2 regions of the Paenibacillus sp. FSL H3-0469 genome follow, and region 2 is predicted to be linked to the other one. Evidence: a T-box and tRNA genes for the amino acid it is inferred to sense, from the RefSeq annotation. Region 2 holds a T-box; the other holds one or more tRNA genes.
The links. The T-box of region 2 lies ahead of metG (methionine--tRNA ligase). A T-box ahead of a tRNA ligase gene usually reads a tRNA of that ligase, here a tRNA-Met.
Positions count from the first base shown of each region.

Region 1: it has a tRNA-Met gene. The T-box ahead of metG (methionine--tRNA ligase) is inferred to sense a tRNA for this amino acid. The anticodon was not compared.

Region 1 is NZ_CP150302.1:2,451,772-2,467,271, forward strand. It holds gene NSS83_RS10635 (undecaprenyl-diphosphate phosphatase) at 1-59, opposite strand, end outside; gene NSS83_RS10640 (DUF6199 family natural product biosynthesis protein) at 275-478, shown strand; gene NSS83_RS10645 (hypothetical protein) at 773-1,132, shown strand; gene NSS83_RS10650 (hypothetical protein) at 1,568-1,771, opposite strand; gene NSS83_RS10655 (hypothetical protein) at 2,240-2,545, opposite strand; tRNA gene NSS83_RS10660 (tRNA-Ile) at 2,894-2,967, opposite strand; tRNA gene NSS83_RS10665 (tRNA-Met) at 3,017-3,090, opposite strand; gene NSS83_RS10670 (hypothetical protein) at 3,176-3,340, opposite strand; gene pyrE (orotate phosphoribosyltransferase) at 4,127-4,768, opposite strand; gene pyrF (orotidine-5'-phosphate decarboxylase) at 4,765-5,481, opposite strand; gene carB (carbamoyl-phosphate synthase large subunit) at 5,679-8,900, opposite strand; gene carA (glutamine-hydrolyzing carbamoyl-phosphate synthase small subunit) at 8,902-10,083, opposite strand; gene NSS83_RS10695 (dihydroorotase) at 10,168-11,448, opposite strand; gene NSS83_RS10700 (aspartate carbamoyltransferase catalytic subunit) at 11,568-12,476, opposite strand; gene pyrR (bifunctional pyr operon transcriptional regulator/uracil phosphoribosyltransferase PyrR) at 12,479-13,060, opposite strand; gene NSS83_RS10710 (GNAT family N-acetyltransferase) at 13,945-14,505, shown strand; gene NSS83_RS10715 (LL-diaminopimelate aminotransferase) at 14,809-15,500, opposite strand, start outside.
Region 2 is NZ_CP150302.1:7,747,374-7,762,873, reverse strand. It holds gene gndA (NADP-dependent phosphogluconate dehydrogenase) at 1-21, opposite strand, end outside; gene NSS83_RS33645 (hypothetical protein) at 287-883, opposite strand; gene NSS83_RS33640 (MFS transporter) at 1,211-2,500, opposite strand; gene NSS83_RS33635 (aminotransferase class I/II-fold pyridoxal phosphate-dependent enzyme) at 2,645-4,120, shown strand; gene NSS83_RS33630 (DUF1292 domain-containing protein) at 4,198-4,521, opposite strand; gene NSS83_RS33625 (copper amine oxidase) at 4,605-5,159, opposite strand; gene NSS83_RS33620 (DUF3892 domain-containing protein) at 5,416-5,652, opposite strand; gene NSS83_RS33615 (GNAT family N-acetyltransferase) at 5,744-6,187, opposite strand; gene NSS83_RS33610 (hypothetical protein) at 6,311-6,526, opposite strand; gene NSS83_RS33605 (site-2 protease family protein) at 6,596-7,672, opposite strand; T-box leader at 7,802-8,073, shown strand; gene metG (methionine--tRNA ligase) at 8,123-9,778, shown strand; gene NSS83_RS33595 (aldo/keto reductase) at 9,887-10,840, opposite strand; gene NSS83_RS33590 (helix-turn-helix transcriptional regulator) at 10,995-11,804, opposite strand; gene NSS83_RS33585 (NUDIX domain-containing protein) at 11,867-12,289, opposite strand; tRNA gene NSS83_RS33580 (tRNA-Val) at 12,484-12,555, shown strand; partial or broken gene NSS83_RS33575 (Rpn family recombination-promoting nuclease/putative transposase) at 12,634-13,158, opposite strand; gene NSS83_RS33570 (hypothetical protein) at 13,224-13,769, opposite strand; gene NSS83_RS33565 (GNAT family protein) at 14,073-14,603, shown strand; gene NSS83_RS33560 (LytTR family transcriptional regulator DNA-binding domain-containing protein) at 14,696-15,091, opposite strand; gene NSS83_RS33555 (cyclic lactone autoinducer peptide) at 15,109-15,252, opposite strand; gene NSS83_RS33550 (accessory gene regulator B family protein) at 15,212-15,500, opposite strand, start outside.

The DNA of each region.
Region 1 (15,500 bases), 2.5 Mb from region 2:
AAGAATTCAGTCAACCCCTCAATAATCCCTAATAGTATTGCTTTGATAGCTTCAGTCACTGGTGAATAGCCCCTTTCGGAAGTAAATCAATATATTTCCAGTATAAGAGGCGCAGATAGAATTCCCCATCGAATGAGCTAACAATATGGGGGTTGATGTGACATAAGTGTCACGTGGGGCTGGAAGAATTCTGCGTTGTTAATTTGAAGCTGCATCCAGAAATATGCAACTTCATGCAATGGGCTTTCGTAAATGGAGAAAGGAGCTGGTAAAAATGGTTGTTATTTTCGCTGTTCTCTTCGTATTGATTGCAGTATTGAATATCTTCTTCCCGGCCATGGGCTGGCATATGCGTTACGGCTGGATGGTCAAAGGCGACTCCGGGCCCAGCGAGGCTTATCTTATGATGAGCAGAATCACCAGCGTGATCGTTCTTATTCTCTTTTTCTTGTTCTTTTTGCCTTCTATGTTTGGTTAATTCCCTAATAAGCATTAAAAATCAAATATTGAAATTTAGTCGAACACGCGGGCCACAAAATGGCCCGTTTTTCATTAGTAAAAACTTATATATAATTGCATTTTAATAATAATCCTTACAAAGTCCTAGGACATATTATTCAAATCCAATTAAAAATCAACAAACGACATTAACCTCCAATATATGACAAAAAATATCATTAAAAACCATACTTATTACTTATATACATATAAATCCATTTAATCTATTATTACTTATGTAACACACAAAATACTCATTTTGGAGGTTTGAAGTATGAAAAAGAAACTTTTGGTTGGCCTTTTAACCGTTACAGCTTGTTTCGCTTTAGGCTCCACCTCTTTTGCAGCAACTGCATCCATCCAGACTCCTGATCTTCCCGCAGTATCTACTCTAAACAAGGTTACTCCACAAGATGTGAGTGCCAAGGCTAGTTTTGAACAAATTATTGTTCACATGAATTCAGGATATTGGAAGTATCTCCCCGGATCACTTGAACTAATTTTTAATGATGGGGCTATTGTATTGTATGAAGATGGATGGGTTCAAGCTGTTCAATATGGAGCCTCAACTATATTTTCATATGATGAATTCGGAAACATAACTGCATATACTATTTTAGTAGATAGAAATTAAAACTAGCTCTTCTTTAAGGCAGAACGTACATAAGAAAAGGAGCCGCCGACGCTTCCCTATCGGCAACCCCTTTTCTTATTTTCTTTTAAAATCCTTATTCCAGTTTAAAGTTAATTTCTGAAGGCTAACGGGTCTGTGCCAACTTCTACCATTGGTCTCCCATTCCTTGACCGCTTGCAAATAAGGTTTGTAAAATCTCCAATCGCTTATATCCCACGAACAATAAATTTTTCGATAGAATTTACCATAAGGAATACCTCGGGAGTATCTTCGCACAGCCTTGCTTGCCTGTCGTTTCGTCCAGGGATTTGCCTGATCTTTACTTACGGGTGTTTTCTTAACGCTTCTAGTCAACTCAGCTCTAACCTCCTTCAGGGAAGCTAGAGACCGTCCAGTAACTTCATTGTTTCACCCCTTGATCAAGTCATACACAGATTATATTTCATCTTCTTTAATTTTCACAAGGTAAGGTTTACGCAGCAAATTATATTTGTAAGCCATAAAATACGACTCCTTTTCCTTCAAAAAAAGCTTTTCTATTCTTCCAACCGCAGCAGTACCTCCGCTTACGAAAAAATAATAAAAAATACATATGATCAGAATAATCACTGTTAAATTAACGATTTTTCTCTGGTTCATAATTCCTCCTTAATTGGGATAATGGAAACCTAAAGATCAGCTTGAAAGCGAAACATGCTGATTCTATATTGTATAATTATAAAATAATGTATATGAAAGGTGAAATAATGAAGAACAGTACTAAATGGTTTGTTTACATATGTTGGTTCGGGGCTCTTGCTATTAATATTCGGTTGTTAATACGATCAATTTCAAACAATGAGCCTGCATTCTCTAATGTAGTAGGTGTAATTTTATTGGTAATTGCTATTATTAGCATACATTTCAGTGAGAAAGCTAAAGAACAAGAGAATGGAAGTAACAAGCTTTAAAAAAATTTTAAGAAGTTCATGAACATAGTTATTGAGCATTTGCAAAAGCTATAAAATAAACCCGCCTGGCTTAATGCCAGACGAGTTTATTGTTTGAAAGTGTTTGAGAACATATATAATAGGCCCTCTAAAAACACAAAAAATCATCCTAAGGCGCTTAATTAAATTTTTCAACTAACAATTTCTTAATTCCATCAAGTAAGGGTAATTTCTCACCTGAACCATTGAAACTAGGCAATGAATCCCGGATATCATCAATTTCCTCTTCGCTAATATCAACACAGCGGCCTTGAATCAATATCCTCCAAACCAAAGGATATTCATTTATAAGTTCTACATTAGGTTTTAGTCCTTGTCGATCTCTTAGTTCAACCATAAGTGAGTTCAAAGCAGTAGTTATATTTACTCTTTTCTCAACATGAACATCAAATGCTTTTTTTATTTTCTCCCCCCAATCATCCATTACACTCACCTCCCTTCGACATCACATTTCGACATCTAGAAGTATCTTCCTTCCGACCCTTCCTTCTGGAACAAAACCGTGCAATTCTTAACGCCTCTATAAACAGTCTTTGCACTACTCAATGTCTATATGTGCATCAGTCGTTCTTACGACTCTCAGATTAATAGTTTCAGGAGGGTACCATATCGTGCTTAATAATTTGAGTAATAATTAACCAAATAGATGATTCGAAGCCAAACAGTTCTATTATATGGATAAATGTACTTCGTTTGCAAATCTGTTAGCAAGGTTGGGAAACTACCCTGAACAAAGTAAAACCCCCTTGCTAGGCAAGGGGGTTAAGTGAAGTGGGCCCTACAGGACTCGAACCTGTGACCAATCGGTTATGAGCCGACCGCTCTAACCAACTGAGCTAAGGGCCCGGACTAGGATATCCGTATTATACGAGTGCTGTCCGGTGTAATAAGGTAATTGCGGGGGCAGGATTTGAACCTGCGGCCTTCGGGTTATGAGCCCGACGAGCTACCGGGCTGCTCCACCCCGCGTCAGTTAATAATTATTTAAACAGCGACAATAGATAATATACAATATAGCCATGCATTAAGTCAAGGATGATTTTGGATTTTCTGTCTAAGGCAGAAAACGCACACCATAACGGCCCTTGCGCGAACGGTATATTTCCACAAAACTCGGATCATGATAGCCATAGATCCAGCCGTCCTGCTCCAGTCTTTTGGCAAGGCAGCCCGCTTGAAATCTGGTCCTGAACAACTTGGCAAAATAGATCCAATTCATGATACCCTCTTCTCCTTCATCGCAATAATATATGTCCCGGTGCTATTTATCATGCCCAGTTTTGCAAGAAAATTAGAGGATAGCTTGGCGGAGAAGATGGCAATTTCTGCCCGTATGCTTAGGTTACTGGTTGAAGAATAACGCAGGCATGGAGCAGATTACAGGGGATATGGAGTATAACAAATGAGTTGAAAACAAGGTGGTGGGCAATGGAACGAATGTGATGAGAGTAGCGGTCACATTCTTCACTGGAGCAAGACATGATGAGATTGGTTAGTAACGCATGGATATTGGAGTATGCAGCTAATTAGGGGCTGTGGAGATAACAAGCAGTTGAGATGATTACAGTTGGATTTTGTACACTTGCTTGGGCGGAAATCGCCTCTTCAAAAGAAATAAGTGGATTTAGGTCATCTAGTTCACGCCGTATCTGCGTTATTGTCCATTTCGGGTCTCAACAAGTGTATTTTTTCCAACTAGAGCATCCAGAAGTGTGCTGAGCCATTGAATAGATGCTGTTTTTCCACTTCTTTTCCTGACTGTCCAAAAACTAATTATTAGCACAAAATAACCCCACAAAGTGCGACTTTAGCTTCGATGATGACTCAGGTACTTTGCAGGGACCCCAAAACATATTAATTCTAAAAAGCCCAGCCCCCCCGGTAAAGGAGGACAAGGCTTCTTCTACGCATTTTCTAAGCTTTACGTTTACGCTCTACGTTTACGCTTTACGTATTCTCAACATTCTCCACGCACCATCTTCCATCCTCAGGGTCCTCTACAGCCCTACACGCCGAAGGCGGCAGGGTCCTGTCGCCAGGATTGCAGCAGCGCTACATCGCTCTCTGCGATCTTGCCTTGGGCCAGCGCCACATTAATCAGCGTGCTGTAGTTGGACAAGCTCTGGAGCGGAAGCTCGGCAGCGGCGAAGGCTTCTACGGCGCGGTCCAGCTCGTAGCTGAAGATGGCCAAGACGGCCAGCGGGAGGCCGCCTGCTTCTTGTACGGCCTGTGCGGCTTTGATGGAGCTGCCCCCGGTGGAGATCAGGTCCTCGATCACAACGACCTTCTGGCCGGGCGCGATCAGTCCTTCGATCTGGTTCTGCTTGCCGTGGCCTTTGGCCTTGTCCCGGATGTAAGCCATCGGGAGACCGAGCTTATCGGCCACCCAGGCCGCATGCGGGATACCGGCGGTTGCTGTCCCGGCAATCACCTCTGCGTCCGGGTAGCTGGTTCTGATCAGCTCTGCGAAGGCCTCCGCAATGTAATTGCGGACTGCCGGGAAGGCCATGGTCAGACGGTTGTCGCAATAGATCGGCGATTTGATGCCGGAGGTCCAGGTGAACGGCTCCTGCGGGCGCAGGGCTACGGCTCCGATCTCCAGCAGATGACTTGCGACCTGTTCACTTCGATTCTCTAATTTGCTCATGCTTGGCTCATCTCCTCAATAATAGATAGTGCTGCCGCACGCGGATCTGCCGCGGCTGTAATCGGCCGGCCCACTACCAGGTAGTGGCTGCCTTGGCGAATAGCCTGTCCGGGCGTCATGACCCGGGACTGATCGTCCAGTGACGCACCAGCGGGCCGGATGCCCGGGGTAACCGTGCGGAACTCGGGTCCGCACGCTTCAGCAATCACCACGGATTCCTGCGGGGATGCTACCACTCCATGCAAGCCTGCTTCCGCTGCCAGCTTGGCGTATCGCACCACTGCATCGGTCACTGTTCCGGCTATGCCGATTTCGCGGTTCATCACTTCCTGGCTAGTGCTGGTAAGCTGGGTTACTGCAATGATCAGCGACATGTGCAGCGATGGCTTCAGGCTGACCGCCTGAGCCGCTCCTTCCACCGCAGCCGCCATCATGGCTGCGCCCCCGGCGGCATGTACGTTGAACATGTCCACGCCCAGCCCGGTTAGGCTCTCAGCACCACCCCGGACCGTGTTGGGGATATCGTGCATTTTGACATCAAGGAATACCGAATATCCGCGCTCCTTCAGCTCCCGGATGAAGTCAGGACCGGCGGCATAGAACAGCTGCATGCCCACCTTCATATAGCAAGGGATACCTTCGAGCTGTTCGATCAGCGCCCGCGCCTGGTCTGCATTCGGGTAATCCAGGGCAACCATCAGCCGTCCGGCCATTTCATTCCATTTCTCAATCTGTCCGACATTCTCGTGCCCGTGCTGCTGCTCTGCTGCTGTCCGTTCCATTCGCCAACCTTCTTTCTTAGTTATCGTATCCAACACCTTCGATATTAAGGTCCCGGGCATAGGGGAACGGTCTGCGTTAACGCAAACCGTTCCTGTAGCAGCCTGTTACAGCTGCCTCACCCTCTATCTTATTGTCCGACAAAAGCAGGCATCGACTGGGACGAGAAGTTAATCGTCTGAAGCATTCTTAGCAGCGCCGTTACCGTATCGAGCGAGGTCATACATACGACTCCGTTCTCTACCGCTTCACGGCGGATGCGGAATCCGTCACGCTCAGGCGTTTTGCCCTTGGTCAGTGTATTGAAGACGAAGTTCGCTTGACCGCCGCGGATCAGATCCAGAATAGTCGGCTCGCCCTCATCCAGCTTGTTAACGTTCATCACGTTCAGCCCCGCCTGCTCCAGCGCCGCTGCTGTACCGCCGGTAGCGATGATTTTGTAGCCCATGGCATGGAAGCCCTTCATCAGCTCTACCGCTTCAGCCTTGTCTTTGTCGGCTACGGTTACGATGATTGCTCCGGTAGCTGGAATCTTCATTCCTGCACCGATCAGACCTTTATAGAGCGCCTTGGCATACAGCTTGTCGCGGCCCATGACTTCACCGGTAGATTTCATCTCCGGTCCCAGCGTAGGCTCCACTCTGCGCAGCTTGGCAAAAGAGAACACCGGCACTTTTACCGACACATAATCGCTCTCCGGCCACAGACCTTCCGTGTACCCGTCTTCCTTCAGCTTGCCGCCCAGAATGATCTTGGTCGCCAGGTTCGCCATCGGAATACCGGTTACCTTGCTAAGGAACGGAACCGTACGCGAGGAGCGCGGGTTGACCTCAATCACATACACTTCATTCTGATAAATGACGAACTGGATGTTCACCAGACCGATGGTCTTGAGCTCCTTGGCAATCTTGATGGTGATCTCAGCAATCTTCTGCTTCAGACCTTCATCCAGATATTGCGGCGGGTAGACTGCGATGGAGTCGCCGGAGTGAACCCCTGCGCGTTCCACATGCTCCATGATGCCCGGAATGACAACTGTCTCTCCGTCACAGATGGCGTCCACTTCCACTTCCTTGCCCAGCATGTAGCGGTCGATCAGCACCGGATGCTCCGGATTTACTTTTACCGCTTCAACCATGTAGCTCAGCAGCTCGGTGTCGTTGTAGACAATCTCCATAGCACGTCCGCCCAGGACATACGATGGACGAACCAGCACCGGATAACCAAGCGATTGCGCGGTTTCGACGGCTTCATCAATGTTGATTACGGTCTTGCCTTTAGGTTGTGCGATATCCAGACGGGCCAGCAGCGCTTCGAACTTCTTGCGGTTCTCAGCTTCATCGATGCTCGCCAGGCTGGTACCCAGAATATTCACACCCGCAGCAGCAAGCGGTGCAGCCAGGTTAATCGCGGTCTGTCCGCCGAATTGTACGATGACTCCGATCGGATTCTCCTGGGCAATTACGTTCATGACATCCTCGAAGAACAGCGGCTCAAAGTACAGACGGTCCGAGGTATTGAAATCCGTTGAGACGGTCTCTGGATTATTATTGATAATTACAGCTTCATAGCCGGCCTTCTGAATCGCCCACACCGCATGCACTGTGGAGTAGTCAAATTCAATCCCCTGGCCGATACGGATCGGGCCGGAGCCGAGGACAATGACCTTCTGCTTGTCGGAATGAATGACCTCATTCTCCGTCTCATAGGTCGAGTAGTAATATGGTGTAGTGGCCTCAAATTCAGCGGCGCAGGTATCTACCATTTTGAATACCGGAACCAGACCCTGCTGCAGACGCAGCACACGTACCTCTGACTCCTTGGTGAATGCTCCGCCTGGACGGCCTTCGGCACGGATCTCGGCAATTGCCCGGTCTGTGAAGCCCTTGCGCTTGGCCTGATACAGCGTCTCAGCAGACAAGGTCTCTTCGGCACGGATCTCTTCCTCGAAGCTCACAAGCCCCTCGATCTTGGAGAGGAACCACCAGTCCACATTCGTAATATCCTGAATCTCCTGCAGCTCATAGCCCCGGCGGAAGGCTTCCGCGATCAGGAACAGGCGCTCATCATCCGGCTTGGCAAGTCTATAGCGCAGCACACTCTCTTCAAGCAGCTCCGCTCCCGGCAGACGGAAACGGTGGACACCGATCTCCAGCGACCGGATCGCCTTGTGAATCGACTCTTCAAAAGTCCGGCCAATCGCCATGACCTCTCCGGTCGCCTTCATCTGCGTTCCCAGCTTGCGGTTCGCCGAGATGAATTTGTCGAACGGCCAGCGCGGGATCTTGCTGACGATATAGTCCAGCGTAGGCTCGAAGCAAGCATACGTCTGGCCGGTTACCGGGTTGACGATTTCATCCAGCGTATAGCCGAGGGCAATCTTGGCCGCCATTTTGGCAATCGGATAACCGGTCGCCTTCGATGCCAGCGCCGAGGAGCGGCTGACACGCGGATTCACTTCAATAACGTAATATTGGTAGCTCTGCGGGTCCAGGGCGAACTGTACGTTACAGCCGCCTTCAATATTCAGCGCGCGGATAATCTTCAGGGAAGCGCTGCGCAGCATCTGATATTCACGGTCGGACAGCGTCTGGCTCGGCGCCACAACGATACTGTCGCCCGTATGTACGCCAACCGGATCAAAGTTCTCCATGTTGCAGACTACAATACAGTTGTCATTCGCATCGCGCATAACCTCATATTCGACTTCCTTCATGCCGGCGATACTCTTCTCGACCAGACATTGGCCGATCGGGCTGTAACGGATACCCGCCTTAACGGTCTCGCGCAGCTCTTCTTCGTTGTCGCAGATCCCGCCGCCGGTTCCGCCCAGCGTGTAGGCCGGACGAACGATCAGCGGATAGCCGATTCCTGCGGCGAAGCCAAGCGCTTCTTCCACACTCGTAATAATCGCACTCTCCGGCACAGGCTGTTCCAGCTCGCGCATCAGCTCGCGGAACAAATCGCGGTCTTCTGCTTTCTCGATGGATTCGAGCTGTGTGCCCAGCAGCTTCACTTTCTCTTGCTCCAGGACACCGGCACGGGCCAGCTCTACGGCCATGTTCAGGCCGGTCTGTCCGCCGAGTGTAGGCAGCAGCCCGTCCGGGCGCTCCTGACGGATAATGCCGGTTACGAAATCAAGTGTAATTGGTTCAATGTATACTTTGTCAGCCATATTGGTATCAGTCATAATCGTTGCCGGGTTGCTGTTGATCAGCACGACCTCGACGCCCTCTTCCTTAAGGGCTTGGCAGGCCTGTGTGCCTGCATAGTCGAATTCGGCAGCTTGACCAATAACGATCGGACCGGAGCCGATAACCAGAATTTTTTTGAGTTTGTTGTTCTTAGGCATGTTATAGAGCTCCTTTCACGGCTTCAAGCTGGGGTGCGGATGATTTCGGTGCCGTGATTCTGGCATTCGCCGCAAGCTGTGCCTGGCGCGATCCGGCCGGCCGCTGCGCCTTGTGGTCTGCGATCAGCTGCAGGAAACGGTCGAACAGATAACTGCTGTCATGCGGTCCCGGCGCCGCTTCCGGATGGTACTGCACCGAAAAAGCGGGGTAGCGGGTATGCTTCAGTCCTTCAACGGTCTTGTCATTGTTATTGATATGGGTAACTTCCAGGTCTGTGCTGGCAATCGATTCCTCGTTCACGGTGTAGCCATGGTTCTGGGAGGTGATGAAGCAGCGTCCGCTCTCCAGCTCCTTCACCGGATGGTTCCCGCCGCGATGGCCGAACTTAAGCTTCTCTGTATCAGCGCCGCAGGCCAGTGCGAACAGCTGGTGTCCCAGGCAGATGCCGAAGATCGGGTATTCGCCGAGCAGCTCGGAGATGGTCTGTACCGCATAAGGTACATCCTTCGGGTCCCCAGGGCCATTCGAGAGCTGAATGCCATCCGGGTTCAAGCGGCGGATCTCGTCTGCAGTGACATCATGAGGCACAACCACCACATCACAGCCGCGGTTGTTCAGTTCACGCAGGATACCTGTCTTCGCGCCGTAATCGACCAGCACGATGCGTTCTTTGGTGCCCGGGCTGCTGTAGGCTGCTGTCGTAGAGGTACGGGCTACCTGATTGCGCAGCTCCTCAATAGTAGTGTCACCCATCATCTCCATTAATTCTTCCACACGCTTGTTAGAAGTGGTGAGGATCGCCTTCATGGTGCCGTAGTGGCGGATAATCCGGGTAAGCATACGGGTATCAATCTCGCTGATGCCGGGAATATCATATTCCTTCAGCAGATCGTCTACACTGTATTCAGCACGCCAGTTGCTGGGTACGGATTCGTGGCGCCGCACAACAAAGCCGTGTACAAAAGGGCGCACGGACTCGAAATCATCACGGGTAATGCCGTAATTCCCGATCAGCGGATACGTCATGGTGACGATCTGGCCGCAGTACGAAGGGTCCGATAGTACCTCCTGATAGCCTGTAATTCCTGTGTTAAAAACAACCTCGCCCGTTTTCTCGCCTTCCGCGCCAAATGCGGTGCCTGTAAACAGTGTTCCGTCCTGAAGCAGCAATCTCGCCTGCATGCCTTCCACTCCTTCTTGTTTCTGTAGTCTGATTCTTATGTCACAGCCATGCAGCCGGGCTGCATGGGCTACTGCTTACTTCTGTTAAGCCTCACTCCATACGGCTCTGCCGTCTACCCAGGTCTTCACCGGCCAGCCCTTAAGCTTCCATCCGGTAAAAGGTGTATTGCGGCCCTTGCTCGCAAACGTTGCAGGGTCTACTTCCTTCTCTTCATTCAAATCAATCAGGGTCAGATCGGCAGGCGCCCCTACTGCAAGGCTGCCTGTATTCAGTCTGAACACCCGGGCCGGATCAGCGGTCATCCGCTGCACCAGCAGGGACAGATCCCATTTGCCTGTGGCCACAAAAGTGGTATACAGCAGCGGGAAGGCCGTCTCAAAGCCGGTGATGCCAAACGGTGCAAGCTGCATGCCCTTGGCTTTCTCTTCTTCGCTGTGCGGGGCATGGTCGGTCACGATGATATCCAGCGTGCCGTCCAGCAGCCCTTCGATGCAGGCTTCCACGTCGCGGCGGGAGCGCAGCGGCGGGTTCATTTTCCAATTGGCGTCCATGCCAGGAATATCTTCCTCCGAGAGCAGCAGATGATGCGGGCACACCTCGGCGGTTACCTTAATGCCGATTTGCTTCGCCTGGCGGATCAGCCGGACCGATTGCTCAGTGCTGACATGGCACACATGATAGTGGACACCCGTTGCTTCAGACAGCAGAATGTCACGGCCTACATGAATGGCTTCCGACTCATTCGGAATTCCCTTCAGGCCATGCTTGTCGGCAAAAGTGCCTTCGGCTACCGGCGCTCCTTCCACCAGCGAGTTATCCTCACAGTGGGCAATCACCGGCATATCCAGTTCCTTCGCCAGCTTCATCGCATCCTTCATCATCTGCGCACTCTGCACGCCTACGCCGTCATCGGTGAAGCCGATCGCTCCCGCTTCCTTCAGTGCCGCAAAATCCGTCAGCTCGCGTCCCAGCTCATTCTTGGTAATGGCCGCGTAAGGCAGCACCTTCACAAGCCCCGCTTCGCGTGCCTTATCCTTCACCAGCTGTACGATCTCTGCACTGTCAGTTACCGGGCGTGTGTTCGGCATGCAGGCAATCGTGGTGAATCCGCCCTTGGCCGCCGAGCGCGCCCCCGTCTCAATGGTTTCCTTATGCTCGAAGCCCGGCTCACGCAGGTGCACATGCATATCGATCAGTCCCGGTATCAGCAGCTTGCCTTCCGCTTCAACGGTCTCTCCGGCTTCTTCTACCGCCTCGGCGGCATCCTGAATCTTCGAGATAACTCCGTCCTGCACAACAATATGCTTGCGCTCCAGCACGCCTTCTTCGTTCAGTACACTGGCATTTTTGATGATCACGGTTATGATTCTCCTTTGTGCCTTCCGGCCGCAGCCGTAAGCTCTGTAGTTATTATATAATAAAAATTCATCTTTGTGTATATTTATTAATGCTCTTATGTGAGGTTTTTTTGGTTGCCGTTCTGCTACTGCAAAGCCCGCTCCATGACCGCCATCCGTACCGGCACTCCGTTCGCCATCTGCGGGAAAATCCGGGACTGGCTGCTCTCCACTACCGCATCGTCGATCTCCACATTGCGGTTCACCGGTGCCGGATGCATGATAATCGTTGCCGGGTCCAGCCTGGAAGCCCGTTCCTCGGTCAGTCCGAAGTGCTCCCTGTACTGCTCAGCCGATAAAATAATGCCTGAAGCATGCCGCTCCAGTTGCACTCTCAGCATCATGACCACATCCGCTTTCAGCGCTTCTTCCATAGACACGTATGGAGCGTAGGCCGCAAGCTCAGGAGCCTGCATATTCACAGGGGCGCAGAACTGCACGCTTGCCCCCATTTTGGTGAGTGCCCAGAGGTTGGACCGTGCTACCCGGCTGTGCATAATATCCCCGATAATCGAGACCTTCAGGCCCTTCAGTCCGCCAAAATGCTTGCGCATCGTGTACAGGTCCAGCAGCGCCTGCGTCGGATGCTCGTTGTTGCCGTCCCCGGCATTGATCAGCGGAACGCCTACCTTCTCGGCAAGCTGCTGCAGCACCCCGGCAGGCTTCAGCCGGACGACTCCGGCATCGATACCCATTGACTCCAGTGTGCGCACTGTATCGTAGATGGACTCGCCCTTCTCCACACTGGAGGCCGCAGCCGTGAAGTTCAGTACTTGTACACCCAGACGTTTCTCAGCCATTTCGAAGGAAAAGCGGGTTCTGGTACTATTCTCGAAGAACATATTGGCAACAAAATGTGCTCTCAGCACCGGCGTGAGCTTCTCACTCTGATGATCCCAGTAAGCTGTTCTGTCTAACAGCTGGTTAATCTCCGACTCCGCCAGCTCCTTCATCCCCAGCAGACTGCGTTCCTTCACTTTGGTTGCCGTCATCATTGTTATCGTTCCTCCCGGTTTGAAATAATGTACACTTCGTCCTTGCCGTCATACTCGCTCAGGGACACTTCAATCTGCTCATGCCTGGAGGTGGGTACGTTCTTGCCGATATAGTCGGGGCGGATCGGCAGCTCCCGGTGGCCGCGGTCAGCCAGTACAGCCAGCTGGATCATCCGGGGCCTTCCGCAATCCATCAGTGCATCCATTGCCGCGCGGATCGTTCTTCCGGTGTACAGTACATCGTCGAACAGGATTACTTTCTTATCCCGGGTGCCGCTGGTGCCCGGAGGCAGGATCAGATTGCTGTTCACAACCGCCTTGTCCATCGCTTCCCGGTTGTCCCCGCCGCCTTCGCGGTCATCGCGGTAATGAGTAATGTCCAGCTCCCCGTAAGGGATGTCCACGCCCTCAATTTCCTTAATGCGCTCCGCGATCCGCTGAGCCAGGTAGATCCCCCGGGTCCGGATGCCGACCAGCAGGCAATTCTCGATACCCTTGTTTTTCTCCAAAATCTCATGTGCAATGCGTGACAGTGCCCGGCGAATCGCCGTTTCGTCCATAATGACATTTTTTTCAGTAACCATGCTCTTTGCCATCCTCCTGCTTGATCGCCTGTTCAAGTTCCCCGGATAAACTAAAAAACTCCTTGCCCAAAGCAGGCAAGGAGTGAAATCCGCAGATTCAAAAAGATGGCGTGTCCGCGCGCATAAAGAGGCACTCCGTACTCATACGGATTCCTGCTTTCTTACGCGAACCTCGATTCACGTTACCTTGCCAGCCTCACGGGACTGAATTAAAGGCGCTATTCAACTATAGGGAATTATGACAGATGGACGGGGGGATGTCAAATTTTCTTCACAGGACGGTTTAGGGGAGGGCGCAGCTGCGGTGATTTTGGACTTTCGGCCGCTGTTGTCTCCAGATTGATTTGAATTAACCGCTTAGCGGATTAAATCCGGAGACAAAGTAAAGGCGGACGCTATCGCTCCTGCAGTTCCAAAATCCCCTCCGCCGCTTCCACCTAAACGGTGCAAGAGATTTGACATCCCCCCTTGGGGGAGAGGCAGGCAGAGGGGGGCACTATGGCGCTGCGCTGATCGTGCGTATTGCAATGCCGATTGGTTATGGCTTGTATTTAAGGCTCATTGCAATCTCTGCAATAGATTTGATTGAATGGCCCGCTGAACTGTGTTCTAATGTATTTCGTACACTTGAATTGCAGATTTCTGCTCAAAAACATTGCTTTTACAGAATTCTAATGCATGAAATGCAATAGATTTACTTATAGGCACGTTTTAGCACTCATCTGCTGTACGAAATACAATAGAAAAAATCCTGCGCCACCTATCGAACCTCCCTGCCATTCTCTTCATTTGCATAAACATCTTTAATACTATCTTCCCTGCTAAGCCTTATTTTTGCTCTCCCCCCTTCCTCTGCTATGATGGAACTGGAGGCGAATACAATCATGAACATGGAGTTTATTACTATAGAAGAGTGGGATGAGGCGTGGTGGGGGCGGATGGAGCGGGTGTATCATGAAGCTTTTCCAAGTGGAGCCAAGACTAAAGGGATTCTCCGCAGTATGCTGGACCGTGGGATTGGTTACTTACATGCGGGGGTGCATCAGGGGACGGTTGTTGCGATGGCTGTTACCGGTGTAGTGGGGCAAGCTGCGGACAAGATCCTGATTATTGATTACTTGGCAGTAGATAAGCTATTGCGCGGGGAGGGTACGGGGACCTGGATGCTGGAGCAGATCAAAGCTTGGGCGGTGCAGGAACATGGCATCCGGGGAGTCATCATCGAAGCGGAATCGGGGGTTACGGCATCGCACAAGGAACGTATTCAATTCTGGGAGCGGAACGGGTTCGTCTTGACCTCCTATGTGCATCAATATCGAATGGTACCGGAGCCTTATCAGGCGATGATACTGCCACTGGGTGGATCAGGGAATGTGCCGGATGATGGTGAAGCGCTGTTTCGGTACATTAATGCTTTCCATCGGGTGGCTTACCGGAAAGGGTAGGCTGCACTGATGCTTTACTAATGCTCTGATGTTGCACATTATGCAGGAATTCTTCCGCTCCTGTGTGCTGCCGGGCCAATTGTTGCAGTTTTTGCAGGATTTATGCCAGATATTAATCATCACCGAATGGATTGTTGCAAAAAGTGCAGGATATGTGTGTTCGAGCTTGGTTTGAGCGGTGCGAGGCTGCATTTTGTGCAACAATTCGAGCCGGGCTGAGCGGGAGTCCGCTATGTAGATAGACGCGCACCACAAAGAAGCCGCCGCAGATTTCTCCGCAGCGGCTTCTTCGTTATCTACATTTTAAAATTCAAATTCAACGTCGCTCAGACGTCTTTGGATTTCGGAGATGACACGCTTCTCCTCTTCCTCGCCCTTGGCGACGAAGGTGACGGAGAAACGCACGAACGCGCCGGCATCATCCCAAGGCACGGTGGAGATGAGCTTCTCGCGGATCAGGAACTGTGAGAAATCCTCGCCGGATTCGAAGCGGCGTCCGCCCTTGACGCCTTTTGGCGCGGCTACATAGAGGAAGAAGGAGCCCTTCGGCTTCTCGGCCTTGAAGCCCAGGCTGTTCAGCGCATCCACCAGCATGTTGTGGCGGCGGGAGTATTTGGCGGCAATCGCTTCGGTAATCTCAGGATGAGAGAGACCGAACGCGGCAGCTTTTTGAATCGCGATGAACTGGCCGGAATCATTGTTGTCCTTCACATCACTGAACGCCTTCACGATCAGCGGGTTGCCGGCCACGAAGCCGATTCTCCAACCGGTCATGTTGTAGGACTTGGACAGGGAGTGCAGCTCCACGCCGACATCCTTGGCACCAGGTACGGACAGGAAGCTCAGCGGCTTCACGCCGTCATACGTCAATGCAGCATAAGGAGCGTCATGGATGACGACTACATCATATTTTTTGGCCCAGGCTACCACTTCAGTGAAGAACTCAGGTGTGGCACTTGCACCCGTAGGGTTGTTCGGATAGTTGAGGTAGAGCA
Region 2 (15,500 bases):
GCCGATTTGTTGTTTTGACATCTGGTTCTCCACCCTTTGCACCCTGTATTTTTGTGAAATTCATTTCTCGCAGTATAAGAATACCACCCTTTGTCAGAGACAGCAAAGTTCTGCCTGCGAAAGAGAGATCAATTTCATTGACAAACTTCGATCCATCAGGGAAATTGCTCACAATGACTATTTTAACGGTTTTGTGCACAGAAGTGAACCCCCGTCCTCAAGAAAGGCTCAATAAAAGGACACCCCGCGATGGGATGCCCTTAACCGCATGTATTCACTTCGCTCCCTACCACTCCAGCGCTGCAAGCTCCCTGGTCAATTGCTCAAGCCTAGCTGTGCTGGCCGCCACCGCGTCTGCATCGCACTCACGCATAGCTTCATTCAGCAAGTCGAGCTGTTCATCCACGGCAAGCCTGCGGTCGCGGATTCGCTCTTCGCCCTCTATGGAGTAGAACAGCTTCGTCAGCTCCTGATCGGACAAAAGCGGCCCCTTCTGGTACAGCACCCGCTGCTGATAACCGGAAATCTCCACCAGACGGATAACTTCACCGAATAAAATATTCTCTATAATGATCTGACGGTCACGGAAGCGCTTGACAACGGCATGACCTCTCATATCCCCAATCAGCTTCTCCATCCATTCTGACAGGCGCGCATCACGGATCATGTAGTCTCCCACCAGCTTGAAGCCGTCCTTAATCCGCTGGAAGCGCAGCTTCACAAGCTTGCGGCCGGTGCGCACCGAAATAAGAAAAACACTCTCGTTCTCACTCCAGTACAGGGAATAACCTTCCTTGATCAAGTCCTTGATTAGATCCTGGATATGTTGTCTGTCAAACCGCAGCTCCAGATTGCAGTACTCCACTTCATCGTTTTTGTTCACGGCACTCCCCCCTAACTGCTTGATTTAAGCATCGTCAGCTTCATGGCCTAACCTAAGAGTAGAACAGACTGCCGGACCTCCGCTTGCACCTTGGTTCTTTGTGTGGCTTACACTTATTTTATACTTCATATTATGTAGCGGTAACTTGGTTTATTGACTATTTTTACCCGTTTTCGGCCTTTTCCAAACGCTGGTACCCGCTTTAGATGTTATGGACCAGCCATTTATACGCAAAAACAGCAGTAAAGCCGCATTCCTCCTCTTTTTCAGGCGGTCTGCGGCTTATTGCATTGTTGTACCGGGTTCAATCCCCTGTGCCCGCTCTTGTTAGTGCGCCCTGCCGTGCTTCAGCTTCGTCCGGTGGACGATCAGCAGATGCAGGCCGAATAATACAACCATTACTCCCGCGCTGGCCAGAAAAGGAGCACCATGGCTGACCGTATCCCACAGCTTGCCTGACACCACCGGACCAGCAACCATTCCTGATCCCTGCAGCGTCAGGAAGAGCCCCCAGACGGTCCCGCGTTCCCCCTCCGGCACCTGCTTGGCCAGGAAGGCGTTCCACGCCGGAAGAATCAGCGCATAGCTGATCCCGACCAGAGCTACCGCCACGAAGGCCAGCGGAAGCCAGCGGACCTGTGAGAAGAAGGCCATGGAGCAGGCTGCCAGCAGGAAGCCGATATTGAGGAAGATGGAGGTGCCAACCTTATCGACCAGCTTCCCGGCGGGTATAAGTGTCAGCACGGTAATTCCTCCCCCGGCAATCAGCAGCAGGCTGAACTGGTTGGGGGTGACATGCAGCTCCGAGCGTGCGAACAGGGTAACCACCGGCGTCATAAGCCCAATCGCAAATGCCTGCAAGAACAAGGCAGGAAACAGCAGGCGGCTTACCTTCAGAGAGGAGGTCACCTGCTTCCAGGTCCGCTTCAGACTCTGCAAGGGTCTTACCGGCTTACGCGGTACCGGCGGCCCCTCTGCCGACATCTCGCGGACAGCGCGCGGCGCATGCCCGCCAATCTTCGAAGGCAGGAACAGCGCCACGGCTACAACGGCGGCAGCGAAGCCCATCAGCACCAGGAAGACCGTCCGGTAGCCATGTCCGCCATGATCCATCATGAAGTTGACGATAATCGGACCGACGCCGGTTCCGGCCAGTGACGCCATCTCCACCGCCCCCATGGCTGCACCGCTGCTGCCGCTCCGGGTAGAGTCCGCCAGCTCGGTGATGCCTGTCATCGTACAAGGCCACAGCGGCGAGGTGCCGATCCCCAGAATCAGACAGGCGATGGACAAGCTTACGGCATCTTTGGCATAGATAATCAGCCCGACAGCCACCACAAGCAGCAGTAGCGCCCCTGTCATCGTCCAGCGGTAGCCGATCCGCTCCATCACCCAGCCGAACGGGCTGCGGAACAGGTTATCCCCGAGATACTGCAGCGCGAAGGCGAACCCGACCACCGTTACGGAGAGACCCAGAATATTCTCCATATAGACCGGCAGCAGGGCTACCAGCAGCGATCCTTTGACGAATTCGACCAGGAAAATAATGATCCACATTTCTAATATGAACGGTGAGGCTAAACTGATATGCATACGTTCCGCTGCTTTGCCAGACATTTCATCACATCCTAGTATTATGTTGATTGATTTGTTATACTGATGCTTGCTCAAGTAGAAATGGGGATTCCGTCCCTCCGGGGACACCTTTTGCTTCAGCGAAATCAAAAAACCACTCTTCGCGAAAGGTTGTGACAGCATTAAATGAATCAACAAGCTACTCCCCTCTTCACTGCTCTCAAAAAGCATGCCGCCGGAAATCCAGTTCAATTCCATATTCCGGGACATAAGAAGGGGCTCGGGACCGATGCCGAATTCCGTGAGTTTATCGGCGATAACGCTCTATCCATAGATTTGATCAATATTGCACCGCTTGATGATCTTCATCAGCCCACCGGGGTTATTCTTGAAGCTCAGAAGCTGGCTGCAGAGGCTTTCGGCGCCGATTACACGTATTTCAGTGTACAGGGCACGAGCAATGCCATCATGACTATGATCCTCTCTGTCTGCTCAGAAGGAGACAAAATTATTGTGCCGCGCAATATTCACAAATCAGTGATGTCGGCCATTATTTTCTCCGGAGCCAAGCCTATTTTCGTCTCTCCTGTACAGGATGAGAATCTTGGGATAGACCACGGCATAACCACCAGCTCGCTTGAGCGGGCTTTAAGGCGCCATCCGGATGCCAAGGGTGTCCTCGTTATCAATCCGACGTATTTCGGCGTATGCGCCGACCTCCGTTCGATTGTCGACCTGGCCCATAGTTACGGGGTTCCCGTACTTGTGGACGAGGCACATGGAGTACTGATTCATTTTCATGAGGACTTACCGGTATCGGCCATGCAGGCCGGTGCAGACCTGGCAGCAACCAGCGTGCATAAGCTGGGCGGCTCCATGACGCAGAGCTCGGTACTGAACCTCAATGCCAAGACGGGTCTTGTCAACCCACAACGGGTACAGACCATTCTCAGCATGCTGACCACCACTTCAACCTCATATATTCTGCTTGCCTCTCTGGATACCAGTAGACGCAACCTTGCCCTGAACGGACATGAGATGGCGGCGAGAACCATTGCACTGTCGACCTATGCCCGTAATTCAATTAATGAGATTGAGGGGCTGTACAGCTTCGGCAAAGAAATTCTCGGAACAGAAGCTACCTTCGATCATGATCCGACAAAGCTGAACATTCATGTACGCCACCTGGGCATTACCGGTTATGAGACCGAGAATTGGCTCCGGCAGAAGTATAATATCGAAGTTGAACTCAGCGACATGTATAATATTCTTTGCCTGATTACCCCTGGTGATACTAAAGAATCTGTAGATAAGCTGCTAGCTGCGCTGCAGGTGCTCTCAGCGATCCATTACAGCAAGGGTGAGATCTATGAGCTTAAGGTACAGGTACCGAATATCCCGCAGCTGGCCCTGATCCCGAGAGATGCCTTCTACGCGGATACGCAGCTGATTCCCTTCCGGGAGTCTGCCGGTTACATCATTGCAGAGTTCATCTACGTCTATCCGCCGGGTATTCCTATTCTTCTCCCTGGAGAAGTTATTACCCAGGATAATATCGACTATATCATCGACCATGTAGAAATCGGATTACCTGTCAAAGGACCCGAGGACCGCAGCATTACCAATATAAAAGTCATTGTTGAAGCAGAGCCGATCTCCTAAGGCTTGTCCCATAGCAGTGCGACATGCAAAACCCCGATACGTATAGAGTATCGGGGTTTTGCATGAATGCCTGAAATCTATTCTTGCTGGGCAAGCAGCTCGTTATAAGCTTCTTCAACAGCTTTCCATTCAGCTTCATCTTCAATGTTGTACAGAACCATTTCCTCGTCTTCTTCTTCCATACGAAGGATGATTCCGTCTGCTTCCGGGTTCTCGCGCTCAAGCAGCAGGGCGTACAACTTCTCGCCTACGTCGAACGTTTCCACCAGTACCATTTCTACATCTTCGCCCTGCTCGTTCGTCAAGGTCAGCACAAACTCCTCGTGCTCATGGTCGTGATCATGTCCGCAACCGCATGCTTCACCATGTTCATGGCCATGCTCATGTTTGTGATCGCTCATTGTAATACCTCACTTTAATTGAATTATCCTACATTTGGTATCGTAACACGTAAGATAAGGACAGGTCAATTTGCAGGAGGGACTTAATTCTTGGATGAAGCCGTAACTACCTTCTCGGACACAAGAATGTACTCTCCGTTCTTGGACGCCTTCATGAAGAAGCCTACACTATATTTGCCCGGTTCCTTGAAATCATAGGTGAACTCCGGTGTGGAGAACCAGAAATCCTCATTCTTGGAGCCGACGGCATCCTCGAGAATATCCTTCACATTCCCGGCAGGATCGGTGATCGCCACCTTCACGGCAGCGATGCTGTCCTTCAGGCTGTCCACCTGTGTCAGAATCTTCATCTTCAGCTTGCCTGTGTTGACATTGCCGAATACCGTGTCGCCTTTGAACAGTACGATATGAACATTCGGCTTGAGGATCGTCACTCTGCCTGAGCCGTCCCAGCTGACGATACCCCCGGCCTCCCTGGCGGGAATATAGGTCTTGCCGTCAATCAAATAGCCGCCGTCGGCTATTTCCTTTCCATTGCTCCATACTTTGATCCTCTGGTTCACAGCGTCCGCGAACAAATAGGAGCTTCCCATCATGAAAAACACAACCGTGCACAGAGCAATTTTTCTCCATCTCATTGTAAAGCCCCTCCAAATAATTCATGCTGTTAATGTATACTGCTAAGCCAACGACAAGTTGCGCAGAATTCAGGGATTTATTTCTTTTTGCAGAAGAAAAGAAAACCAAGCCCTTCAGCAACCGGTTTCGGCATGTGCAGCAGACGTTAACGCAGCATTATTGGAGAAGCTGCTGTCTCCTCTGGACATAGAAAAGGCCGGACTTCAGCGCCTGTAAGACGCCTGTCCGGCCGTTCCCCCTGTTATCTATGCCCGGCTAAAATTGCGGAAGCTGATCCAGATTATTCGTAGGATCTCCGTCTGCATCGCCGCGGATATACATTTCACCATCTTTGCCTTTAAATACATTGACGCCTGCGATGCTGCCGGACTGCACCTCCTGAAGTGCCTGCTGATAATCCAGCACGCGTCCGGAGGAGGTCTGGAACCCGGTCAGGTCCCCGTCACCGTTACGTTTGGCGGCAATAAAGCGTTCCCGTTCTTGATTCATCACTTAGGATCGTCTCCTTCGCACTAGAATTAGCCAGCTGTCCTGGCCCGATTCTAGCTTGTCCATCGCAGCGAAAGAGTATGTACCCGGCAGATTACAGGGCCTTACTCATTCTGACATGCAGAATCCCCGCATCATAGAAAGGCTCCTTGGAGATCACTTCGTAGCCAAGCTTGCGGTAAAAGGGTTCTGCTTGACACTGGGCATCCAGAATGGATGCCTGCAGACCCAGCTCACGTGCGCGTTCTTCCATAGCCAGCAGCAGGATACGTCCGCATCCCTTAGCGCGGAAGGCCTCCTGAACGGCAATCCGCTGCATCTTGGCGGTGTCCGCTTTATAATAGATCATCCGGCCGGTTGCAGCCGGCTGTCCGCCCTCCATGAGCAGGAAATGATGCACATGCTCACTGATGACATCATATTCATCGATCTCCTCTTCTACCGGCACCTTCTGTTCTTCCACAAATACCTTCTTGCGGATCTCCAGCGCCATTTGAAGCTGCTCCTCTGTAGTAACATGTACGATTTCCACTGCCATCTCCCTGACTCCTCTCTATAGGTCCAATCAATATGGAGCATTATACAGAATTATTAATATCCTGTATAGAGCCTGAGAGTTTCCGGGGAAGGCCAGCGGGCAGGGAACCGCCGGACACTGATTTCAGGGAGTGTCATAGACCTCCTCGGGAATCGAGCGGTCATACACATCCCGCAGAACCGGCGAGGTCAGGCTATCCCGTGAATTCAGACTTCCGTCTAGTCCGGTCATGCTGTGAACATCCGTATATTCAGGAATCTCCTTGCCTGACGCACATCCGGCGGTTCCCAGAAGGAGACATGCTCCCATCCATAATAGACATACTCTGGCCATGCGCATTGTTATTACCCCCTCATCCTTCTCGGCTCTTTACAGCTTTGACGAATCGGGAGGTTCATAAACGAAGCTTTACAGATTTACATTGCCAACCACATGGACAAGATACATCATCCCCCCGAGAACTCCGGCAAGGACAAAATACGCAGCCCCATATCTCCAGCGGGAAGCAGCCGGCACATCATAGTACTTATCATTGTCATATACTGTGAAGCTGATCTCACAGGTCATCTTCATGTGGAGGCTGGCGTCCACATACAGCTGATCGAGCTGCACGACTTTGACTTTTCCGATTAGCGATTGTACCGGCAGGGTCGCCGTTCCATAATAATCCAGGTTATCCCAGCGTACCCCGACGAACTGCTGACGGTTCAAATCACTGTAGGTGGTGAACGGCAGCTCCCGTTTATGCTCAGGGCCGGGGATCAGATACCCTTGCTCCTGCAGATCCCCGATGGGGATCAGGAAGCTTTTGAGCACCGTATGCATCTGATTCTTCGTACGCCGGCTGATGTACTTCTTATACATATCATAGGCGAACATTACCCAGATGATGCCGAACAGGATAGATTTCAGATAGATGATTACAGCTAATCCTCCAATGAGCCCTACCAGCCATAACCAGCGGGTAACTGCCGTGGCAATTCTCCCCCCGTCCAGCGGATGGATCGGCAGCAGGTTAATCAGATTAAGGAAGAAGCCGATGTAGGCCAGTGAATATAACAAGGGGCTATGATAATAATAGGCTGCTCCAAAAACAATCAGAGCACCGATACTCCCCAATATTGGGCCGCCAAAAGCGACATACGCTTCCTCTCTGGCATCCAGCGGCTGCTTCTTCATCGTAATCAGTGCGCCCATAAAAGGAATGAACAGTGGTGCACTTACCGGCAATCCGATCCGTTTGGCAGCGATAACATGGCCGATCTCATGAACGAATAATAACGCCACGAAGCCCACAGCGAACTGCCATGGTGAGATCAGTGCATAAGCCCAGATCGATACCATCATGGAGATCAGCGGACCTGCGATTTTACCCAGCTTGAGCAGAGAGATAATGGCTTTTCCCTTAAGCAGAAGCAATACCGCCCCGCTGCCCAGCCATCCCCATGCGCCTGAGCTTTTTTTCTCCTGTTTGTTTTCCTGCAATAGTCTCAATCTCCTTTTGACCTCTGTGTCTCTCTACTGTCGCACAGGAGTACGGTGGATTGCAAATAGACTTATGATGTTGACAAATCTCCCGGCCTGCATATATGATATCCAGTAATTAGGATAACCACAATAGCTGCGAAGAGAAAGAGTACCCTGGCAATTCTTCCACAGAGAGCTCCGGCTGGTGAAAAGGAGCAAAGAAAACCCTCGGGAATATGGTCTCAGAGCTGCGCACCGAATCCCGGCATGAACGGGACGTAGGCTGCGCCGGAACCCGCATCCGTTACCATGCTAGGGTATACCCGCTTTTTTTCTGCGGACGTACCTGAAGAGGTGGATGCCGCGAGGCATTGATGAATTTGGGTGGTAACACGTGAGCATAGGCTCTCGTCCCTTTAGGGGATGAGTGCCTTTTTTGCGTTCAATGAATTTGAGGAGGAGAGAAAGATGGCTAACATTTTTATCGGAGGGGCTTGGCCTTATGCCAACGGCTCCCTGCATCTGGGCAGACTCGCCAGCATTCTTCCGGGAGATATTCTGGCCCGCTACCACCGTGCCAAAGGTGACGCTGTACTGTATGTATCCGGCAGTGACTGCCACGGCACCCCCGTTGCTGTACAGGCAGCGCAGGAGGGTGTAACGCCAGGTGAATTCGCCAGCCGGTATCATGAGGAGTTCGCCGATTGCTTCCGCACCTTAGGCTTCACTTATGACTTGTATACCCGGACCGATCAGACCCATCACCACAGCACAGTACAGGAGCTGTTCGTTAAGCTGCTGGACAACGGGTATCTGTACCAGAAACCCAGTCTCCAGTGCTATTGTGAGCAAGACCAGCGCTTCTTGCCGGACCGTTATGTCCATGGTCTCTGCCCGGTATGCGGACAGCAGGCCCGGGGGGACCAATGCGATTACTGTTCCACGATTCTCGATCCGGTGGATCTGCTGGAGCGCACATGCGCCCTCTGCGGCTCTACGCCGGTGCTGCGCTCTACTCAGCATTACTACCTGTCGCTGTCCAGCTTCCAGCAAGCACTCACAGAATATGCTGATTCCGCGCAGGGCTGGAGAGATAATGCTGTCCGTCTAACTCGCAGATATCTGCAGGAAGGCCTGCAGGACCGCGCAGCAACACGCGATCTGGACTGGGGCGTGGATGTGCCCATTCCCGGCTTCGCAGACAAGAAAATCTATGTCTGGATCGAAGCGGTCAGCGGCTATCTGTCCGCCAGCAAGCAGTGGGCGGCGGAGACAGGCAACCGGTGGGAGGATTTCTGGTCTATAGCGTCCGCACAAGATTACGATGAGCAGCCGCCTATAACCGCCTACTATGTGCATGGGAAGGACAATATTCCTTTTCACAGCCTGATCTGGCCCGCTCTCCTGCTCGGAGCTGAGGAACTGCATCTGCCGGACCGGATCTTCTCTTCTGAATATTTAACCCTGGAAGGGCAGAAATTCTCCACCAGCCGCAACTGGGCGGTCTGGGTGCCGGATATTCTCAGCCGGTATGACCCGGACTCGGTCCGTTACTTCCTGACCGCGAACGGTCCCGAGAAGCGGGATGCCGACTTCTCCTGGAGAGAGTTCATCTATAGCCATAACAGCGAGCTGCTGGGCGCGTTCGGCAATTTTGTCAACCGCAGCCTCGTGTTCGTGAATAAATTCTGGAATGGCAAAGTTCCAGATGGAGTCTTAGACGAAGCATGGGTGAGCAGTCTGGATCACCTGTATAGGGAAGCAGGAAGGCTGATTGAAGCAGGACACTTCAAAGAAGCCCTGGAATTCATCTTCTCGCACGTCCGCCAGGCCAACAAGTATTTTGATGAACAGCAGCCGTGGCTCCAGATCAAGCATGATCCTGCGGCAGGGGGCAACACGCTGTACACCTGTGTTCAGATTATTGCCAACCTGGCAAACCTGCTGAACCCGTTCATTCCTTTCTCCTGCGGGAAGATTAGAGGTTTCTTGTCCATAGAACAGCCCGTATGGCACCCGGTATCCATTCTTGCAGGGCGGCCTATATTGGAGCTTGAATTACTGTTTGAGCGGATAGAGGTGCAGCGGATAGAAGAGGAGCTGGAGCGGATGGGGATGGGTTAAAAAAGCGTTCTTTCCCGCATACCGCCCGCTAAAGCAAGCAGCGCAGGCAAGAACGCTCAAGGAAAAATATGGATGGATACACAGTAGCTGTCTGCTCTGTGTGATAACTTAGTTCTGGCCGGGGTAACGTGCTCCGGCTGCAATCCCTTGCGGGGATATCCGCTCAATCCTTGCGAGATCCTCCGCCGTCAAGGTAACCTGAAGCGCTCCGAGGTTCTCTTGTAACCGCTCCAGCCGCTTCGTACCGGGAATCGGTACAATCCGCTCTCCTTGTGCAAGAAGCCAGGCCAGGGCAAGCTGTGCCGGAGCGTAGCCTTTCTCGGCTGCCATCTGCCCGATCAGCGAGACGACTTCCAGATTCCGGGTGAAGTTCTCTCCCTGGAACCGCGGGTAATGCCGGCGGTAATCATCCTCCGGCAGATCATCGAAGCTCTTGATCTGTCCAGTCAGAAAACCGCGGCCCAGCGGGCTATAAGGAACGAAGCCGATGCCCAGCTCCTTGACCAGCGGCAGAATCTCATCCTCCACCTCCCGGCTCCAGAGTGAATACTCTGTCTGCAGGGCGGTCAACGGATGCACCGCATGTGCCCGGCGGATCAGTTCAGGCGAAGCCTCGGATAAGCCGATATAACGGATCTTTCCTTCCTTGACAAGGTCAGCCAGGGTACCGGCGGTTTCCTCAATAGGGGTGTTCGGATCAGGACGGTGCTGATAGTACAGATCGATATAATCTGTGCCTAGTTGATAGAGGCTGGCATCTACGGATTTTTTGATATAGGCCGGGTCTCCCTTGGGTCCCTGAGTATGTGTAATGCCGAATTTGGTCGCAATCACAGCCTGATCTCTCCGGCCCTTAAGCGCCCGCCCGAGAAGCCGTTCATTGCCGCCGAAGCGCTGCTGCTCGAAGGCTCCATAGATATCCGCTGTGTCCAGCAGAGTTACGCCCAGATCAAGCGCGCCATGAATGGTTCGTACAGACTCTTCATTATCCGGCATCATCATCGTTCCGAGTCCCAGAGCCGATACGCTCAGCCCTTCGTTCCCGAGTGTTCTTGTATGCATATGGTTGCCTCCCTCTTGTCCCTGTAATAGATCTTACGAACATGTCCTTATTCTAACCGTCCTGCCGTGGAGCAGCCACAGTACGTTCATGCTAGTAAGATCATTACCAGGGAGCGGAGGAAACGTAGGGCGTATGTCCCCCGAGAATCGTCTGCTACGTTATAACAGGCGTATAGATACAAATATGCAGTCCCGGGTGATCCGCCAGATTGGCCATCGAATTGATGTCGTAGACTACAGGCTCACTTGTACCCAGACTCTCTATGACCACACGGTTGACTCTTTTCCCCTGAATATTGTGCTGTTTCCACATCTCGGCGAAATCCGCACTGTCCTCCAAGAGCTGATCGACCATCTCCTTGTGCCAAGGATCATGCAGGTTCAAGTCATAATAGGTTCTGTACACACCTACTGAATGTAGGGCGAACTCCTCCCAGTTCAGCATCCGGCAGCGCAGCTCCAGATCCAGGAACAGAAGACGCATCATAATGCGCTCAGAAGCAGACAGACCTCCGAAATCACTAAGCACTTCACTCGCTTTATCATTCCAGGCCAGTACCTCAGACCGCTCATTCGTAATAAAAGACGGATAAGTCAATTGCCGGATAATATCCCGCCACTGCGGACTCAGCTCCGGACTGACCGTATCTATAGAAGCAAGTGTATCCGGCAAGCCGGGATTCCATAGCTCAAACAGATGCTTGCGCTCATCTGCCGACAACCGCAGCGCCTGACTGAGACTCTCCATGACCTCTCTGGAGGCGGTAACCTCCCTGCCCTGCTCCAGCCATGTATAATAAGTGCTGCTGAGACCGGCCAGAACCGCAACCTCCTCCCGCCGCAGACCTGGTGTTCTGCGCTGACTGTTCGTTTCCTTGATCCCTGCAGCTTCTGGCTGCAGGCGGTCCCGGCGTGATCTCAGGTAGTCGCCAAGACGCTTAAACCTCGTAATCTCATTGCTCATGAGCTGGGCCTCCTTTCAGCCAATCGAGTGTCTATTCTACCAGAAATACGATTAAGATTGATTCACAGATGCTTCACATATTCACATACTCTCGCATATAGCGTGGGGTAGATCCCCGGGTAGGTCACAGCCTGCGGCAGCTCGCTGAAGCTTCGAAGCTCCGCCATTTCGTACGGGGGCAAAGTTCCGAACCTTTTGACATCTGCATAATACAACATCCCGTAGCTCTCTGCCAGCTCATCACTTCTGACCGAATAGATGCATAGCGGATGCAGTTCATAATCTTCAGCGCCTGTCTCTTCGTAGAGTTCTCTTACCGCAGCTTCCCCGGGACTCTCACCCGCCTCAATATGCCCGCCGGCAAATTCCCACGTGGACCGCTCACGGTGCCGTACCAGAACCCAATCCTTCCCTTGCTTCATAAAAATCACTACATATTTGAGACTCCCCCCAGGGCACTCCGCTTCATGCAATGTTACGATCATGATAGAATTCCACCTTTTATGTTGGTTAAGGAACTTCCAGACAAGCGCCATTATTGTAATATACTATGGATGGGGTGTCGTGGGTTTTTGTCACTGCGGTGGTATGGAAGGGTCATGCTTAACTGATCATCTATAGCATATTTAAAAATCTCTTGCCATTCCCTTACGTCCTGTGTTATTATAAATTTCGTTGCAGGACGGTAGCTCAGCGGGAGAGCACTATCTTGACAGGGTAGGGGTCATGGGTTCGAACCCCATCCGTCCTATATATGGATAGCCTTAAAGAAACGAAGCCGATCATATGATCGGCTTCGTTTTTCGTTGTTATCATTGCAACAGTTTTATTCTGCCTTAGCCCCGTTCATCCGAGACGCCTCATCCCGCAAATACTTCATCCGGGCTTCATACTCCATCCTTGTAGCGGCATCCTGACTCAGGAACTCCAGCGTATCCATTGCTTTTTTCAACATCGGTTCATTCATGGTCAGCACCTCCCAGTTTGGTTGCTCAACACCCTTCAGAAATAATAACCAGTTGATCAGACCACCAGTTAATGGGACGGCCTGCTCCTCGAGCTTTGTTAATTCTATTACATGAATTTCCAGATCATTGTTCAGTGGAATCCCGGTGTGATCTTCCCGAAGGCGAAAGATATTATGATGGCGGTTATTAGGAAGACAGGAATAGTTCAAAATATTGATCGTTACACACTTCTTCAATTGAATGTAATCGTCGCCTTTTTGAATTTGGTGGTAATACATCTCACTCCAGTAGAAAAGTGTCCGCTTCTCCATATTATATGGATTGAATAGTTGCATTTCGATGTTGATCCGTTTGCCCTCAGCCGTCTTGGCTTTAATGTCCAGAATAAATTGTTTCTCCCTTCAAAGATCTATGAAACATACAAGCCCAGTTTTATATTCAGCCCTCCCATTCACCTGTAAGTTATCGCCATTCGCTTATCCACCAATACCACGCCGTCCGCTTCACCCTTACCGTTGAACAGGCCTGAAATTACATATATTTTCGTATCATCTTCAGCTTTCGCTGCCCATTCTTTATCATGCAAATACCGCTTGTTGATGGAATCGTAAGCATAATCCAGGTTGCGCTCCATATCCGTCAGATACTGATCGCCATAGATTTGTTTGAAGTCATCCTTAGACATGCCAATTTTAAAACCGCCAGTGGTTTCATACGTATCTTTCGATTCCTCCGCCAGAGTAATACCTGCCACTTTATCCTCACGGTACATAATTCTTACGCCAGAGCTGTACATGATTGAATTCGCAATATCCTTATCTTCTCCTTTGCCCAATACCTCTTCTGCTTCCGCGCGGCTCATACCATACTCAACCATGGCTTTATGATCGTTCACCTTTTGGATGGCTAAGTCTTTGGTGGTTACCCCGTCTTTGGAATCCGCACAAGCCGTCAATACGAACAAGAACAACATTACCAGTACCGTTTTTCTCATCATGCCCTCCCGGATGTTTTTACCTAAACCTTACCATGCTTGGAGGAATAAGAAACATAAAAAAGACTGCATGAGCACAAGCTCACACAACCTCTAATAATGACGGTTACGAATTTACAGCAATCAGGTCGTTACTGTCAGCGTCTTTTGAACACCGCCGTCAGGATCGCACACCAGATATTTAACTTTCTCCCGTGCATTCTATATAATAGAGTCAGCTTACACACGGAAAGGACTGAACTATGCGCAGATATCAATAGTTGTACCTCACCAATACCATATATACTTCATGGAGGTAACACTTTGATGATTACTGAATTACGTACCGAGCGATTAGTGTTAAGACAAATGAGTACCGCCGATTCAGCCAGCCTTTTCGCGATCTGGTCTGATCCTGAAGTCACCCGCTTCATGAATATCAGCAGCTTCACAGATGAGAGTCAGGCCGTAGAAATGATTGAGCTGCTTGGTAAGTTAGCCGATGAGAATCAGGCGATCCGCTATTCTATCATTGAAGCAGAATCCGGCCGGATTATCGGCTCATGCGGTTACAATATGCTGGACTATGACAATGCGAAGACAGAGATCGGTTATGACCTTAGCCGCGAGTTCTGGGGAAGAGGTTATGTGCCTGAAGCCCTTCGTGCGCTAATAGATTATGCGTTTGATACACTGGGCTTCAATAGAATAGAAGCAAAGGCTCAGCCTGCTAATATCAATTCTATTAAAGTATTGCAGAAATTAAACTTCTCGCTGGAAGGAACAATGAGACAGAGTGAGCGGTCCAACGGAACCTTCATTGACCTGTGTATGTATTCTAAATTAGCTGCAGATTAGGATAATCTGAACAAAGGCTGGCCCCAGGCGCTTCAGAATGAACAGCGCAGGGTCAGCCTTATTTTATATACAAGCCTTCATAAAAAATAAAGCTACCACTGGGGCAGCTCCACTAATTGAATATCCGATGCGGATGTCTTTACGTATTTGAGAATTTCTTTATAGCCCTTCTCTGACAGAAAACACTTTTGCTCGACTCCTTTGTGGTCTTCCCCAAAATAAGCAATATGAAACGTCTTATCCAACTGGATAATGTTAGAAACCTGAATTAACGTGTTTCTATCTGCTAGAACGAAATTATATCCTGAACTGGCCAGGGTATTAAGCCAATATTTCAGCGTACCTACTGTATAAAAGGTCTGATCGTACGTATGGACAATGATCCGATAGATAGTCCGTTCAAATTCCATAAAAGTTATTTTTTCAATATCGAGTGAGAATACACCAGTGTTTCCCTCTGTGTCTCTAGTAACAGATATCGTGCTCAAAGGGATCAACTCCAATGTTATTTAAGTAACTCTTCAGGAACCTCGGGTTGGTTAATGTAAAATACACTTGCTGTAACCAACACGATAAGGGCAGCGAAGGCAGACAAACCGGATGCAAGTTTATACACTACTGTGCGTCGTAGAGCCTGTAACCCCTTCATTCTCAGTTCTCACCCCCCTTCTAGCAATAAGCAGACTGATCGATTGAGCCAAAAAACTGGCAGCAATCACCGGTGAACCTGCCACCACATTGGCCATAACAAGCATTACTGCTATGACTTTGAGCTTAGGCCAGTGCTGTCTGGGAATCCGGGTCTGGCGTTCGATTCCGATAGGGGCCAGCCACAGTACAATCAATAGACTGATTCCATTCATAAGCAGAATCATTGTATCTCCTGCTTTAATGAAG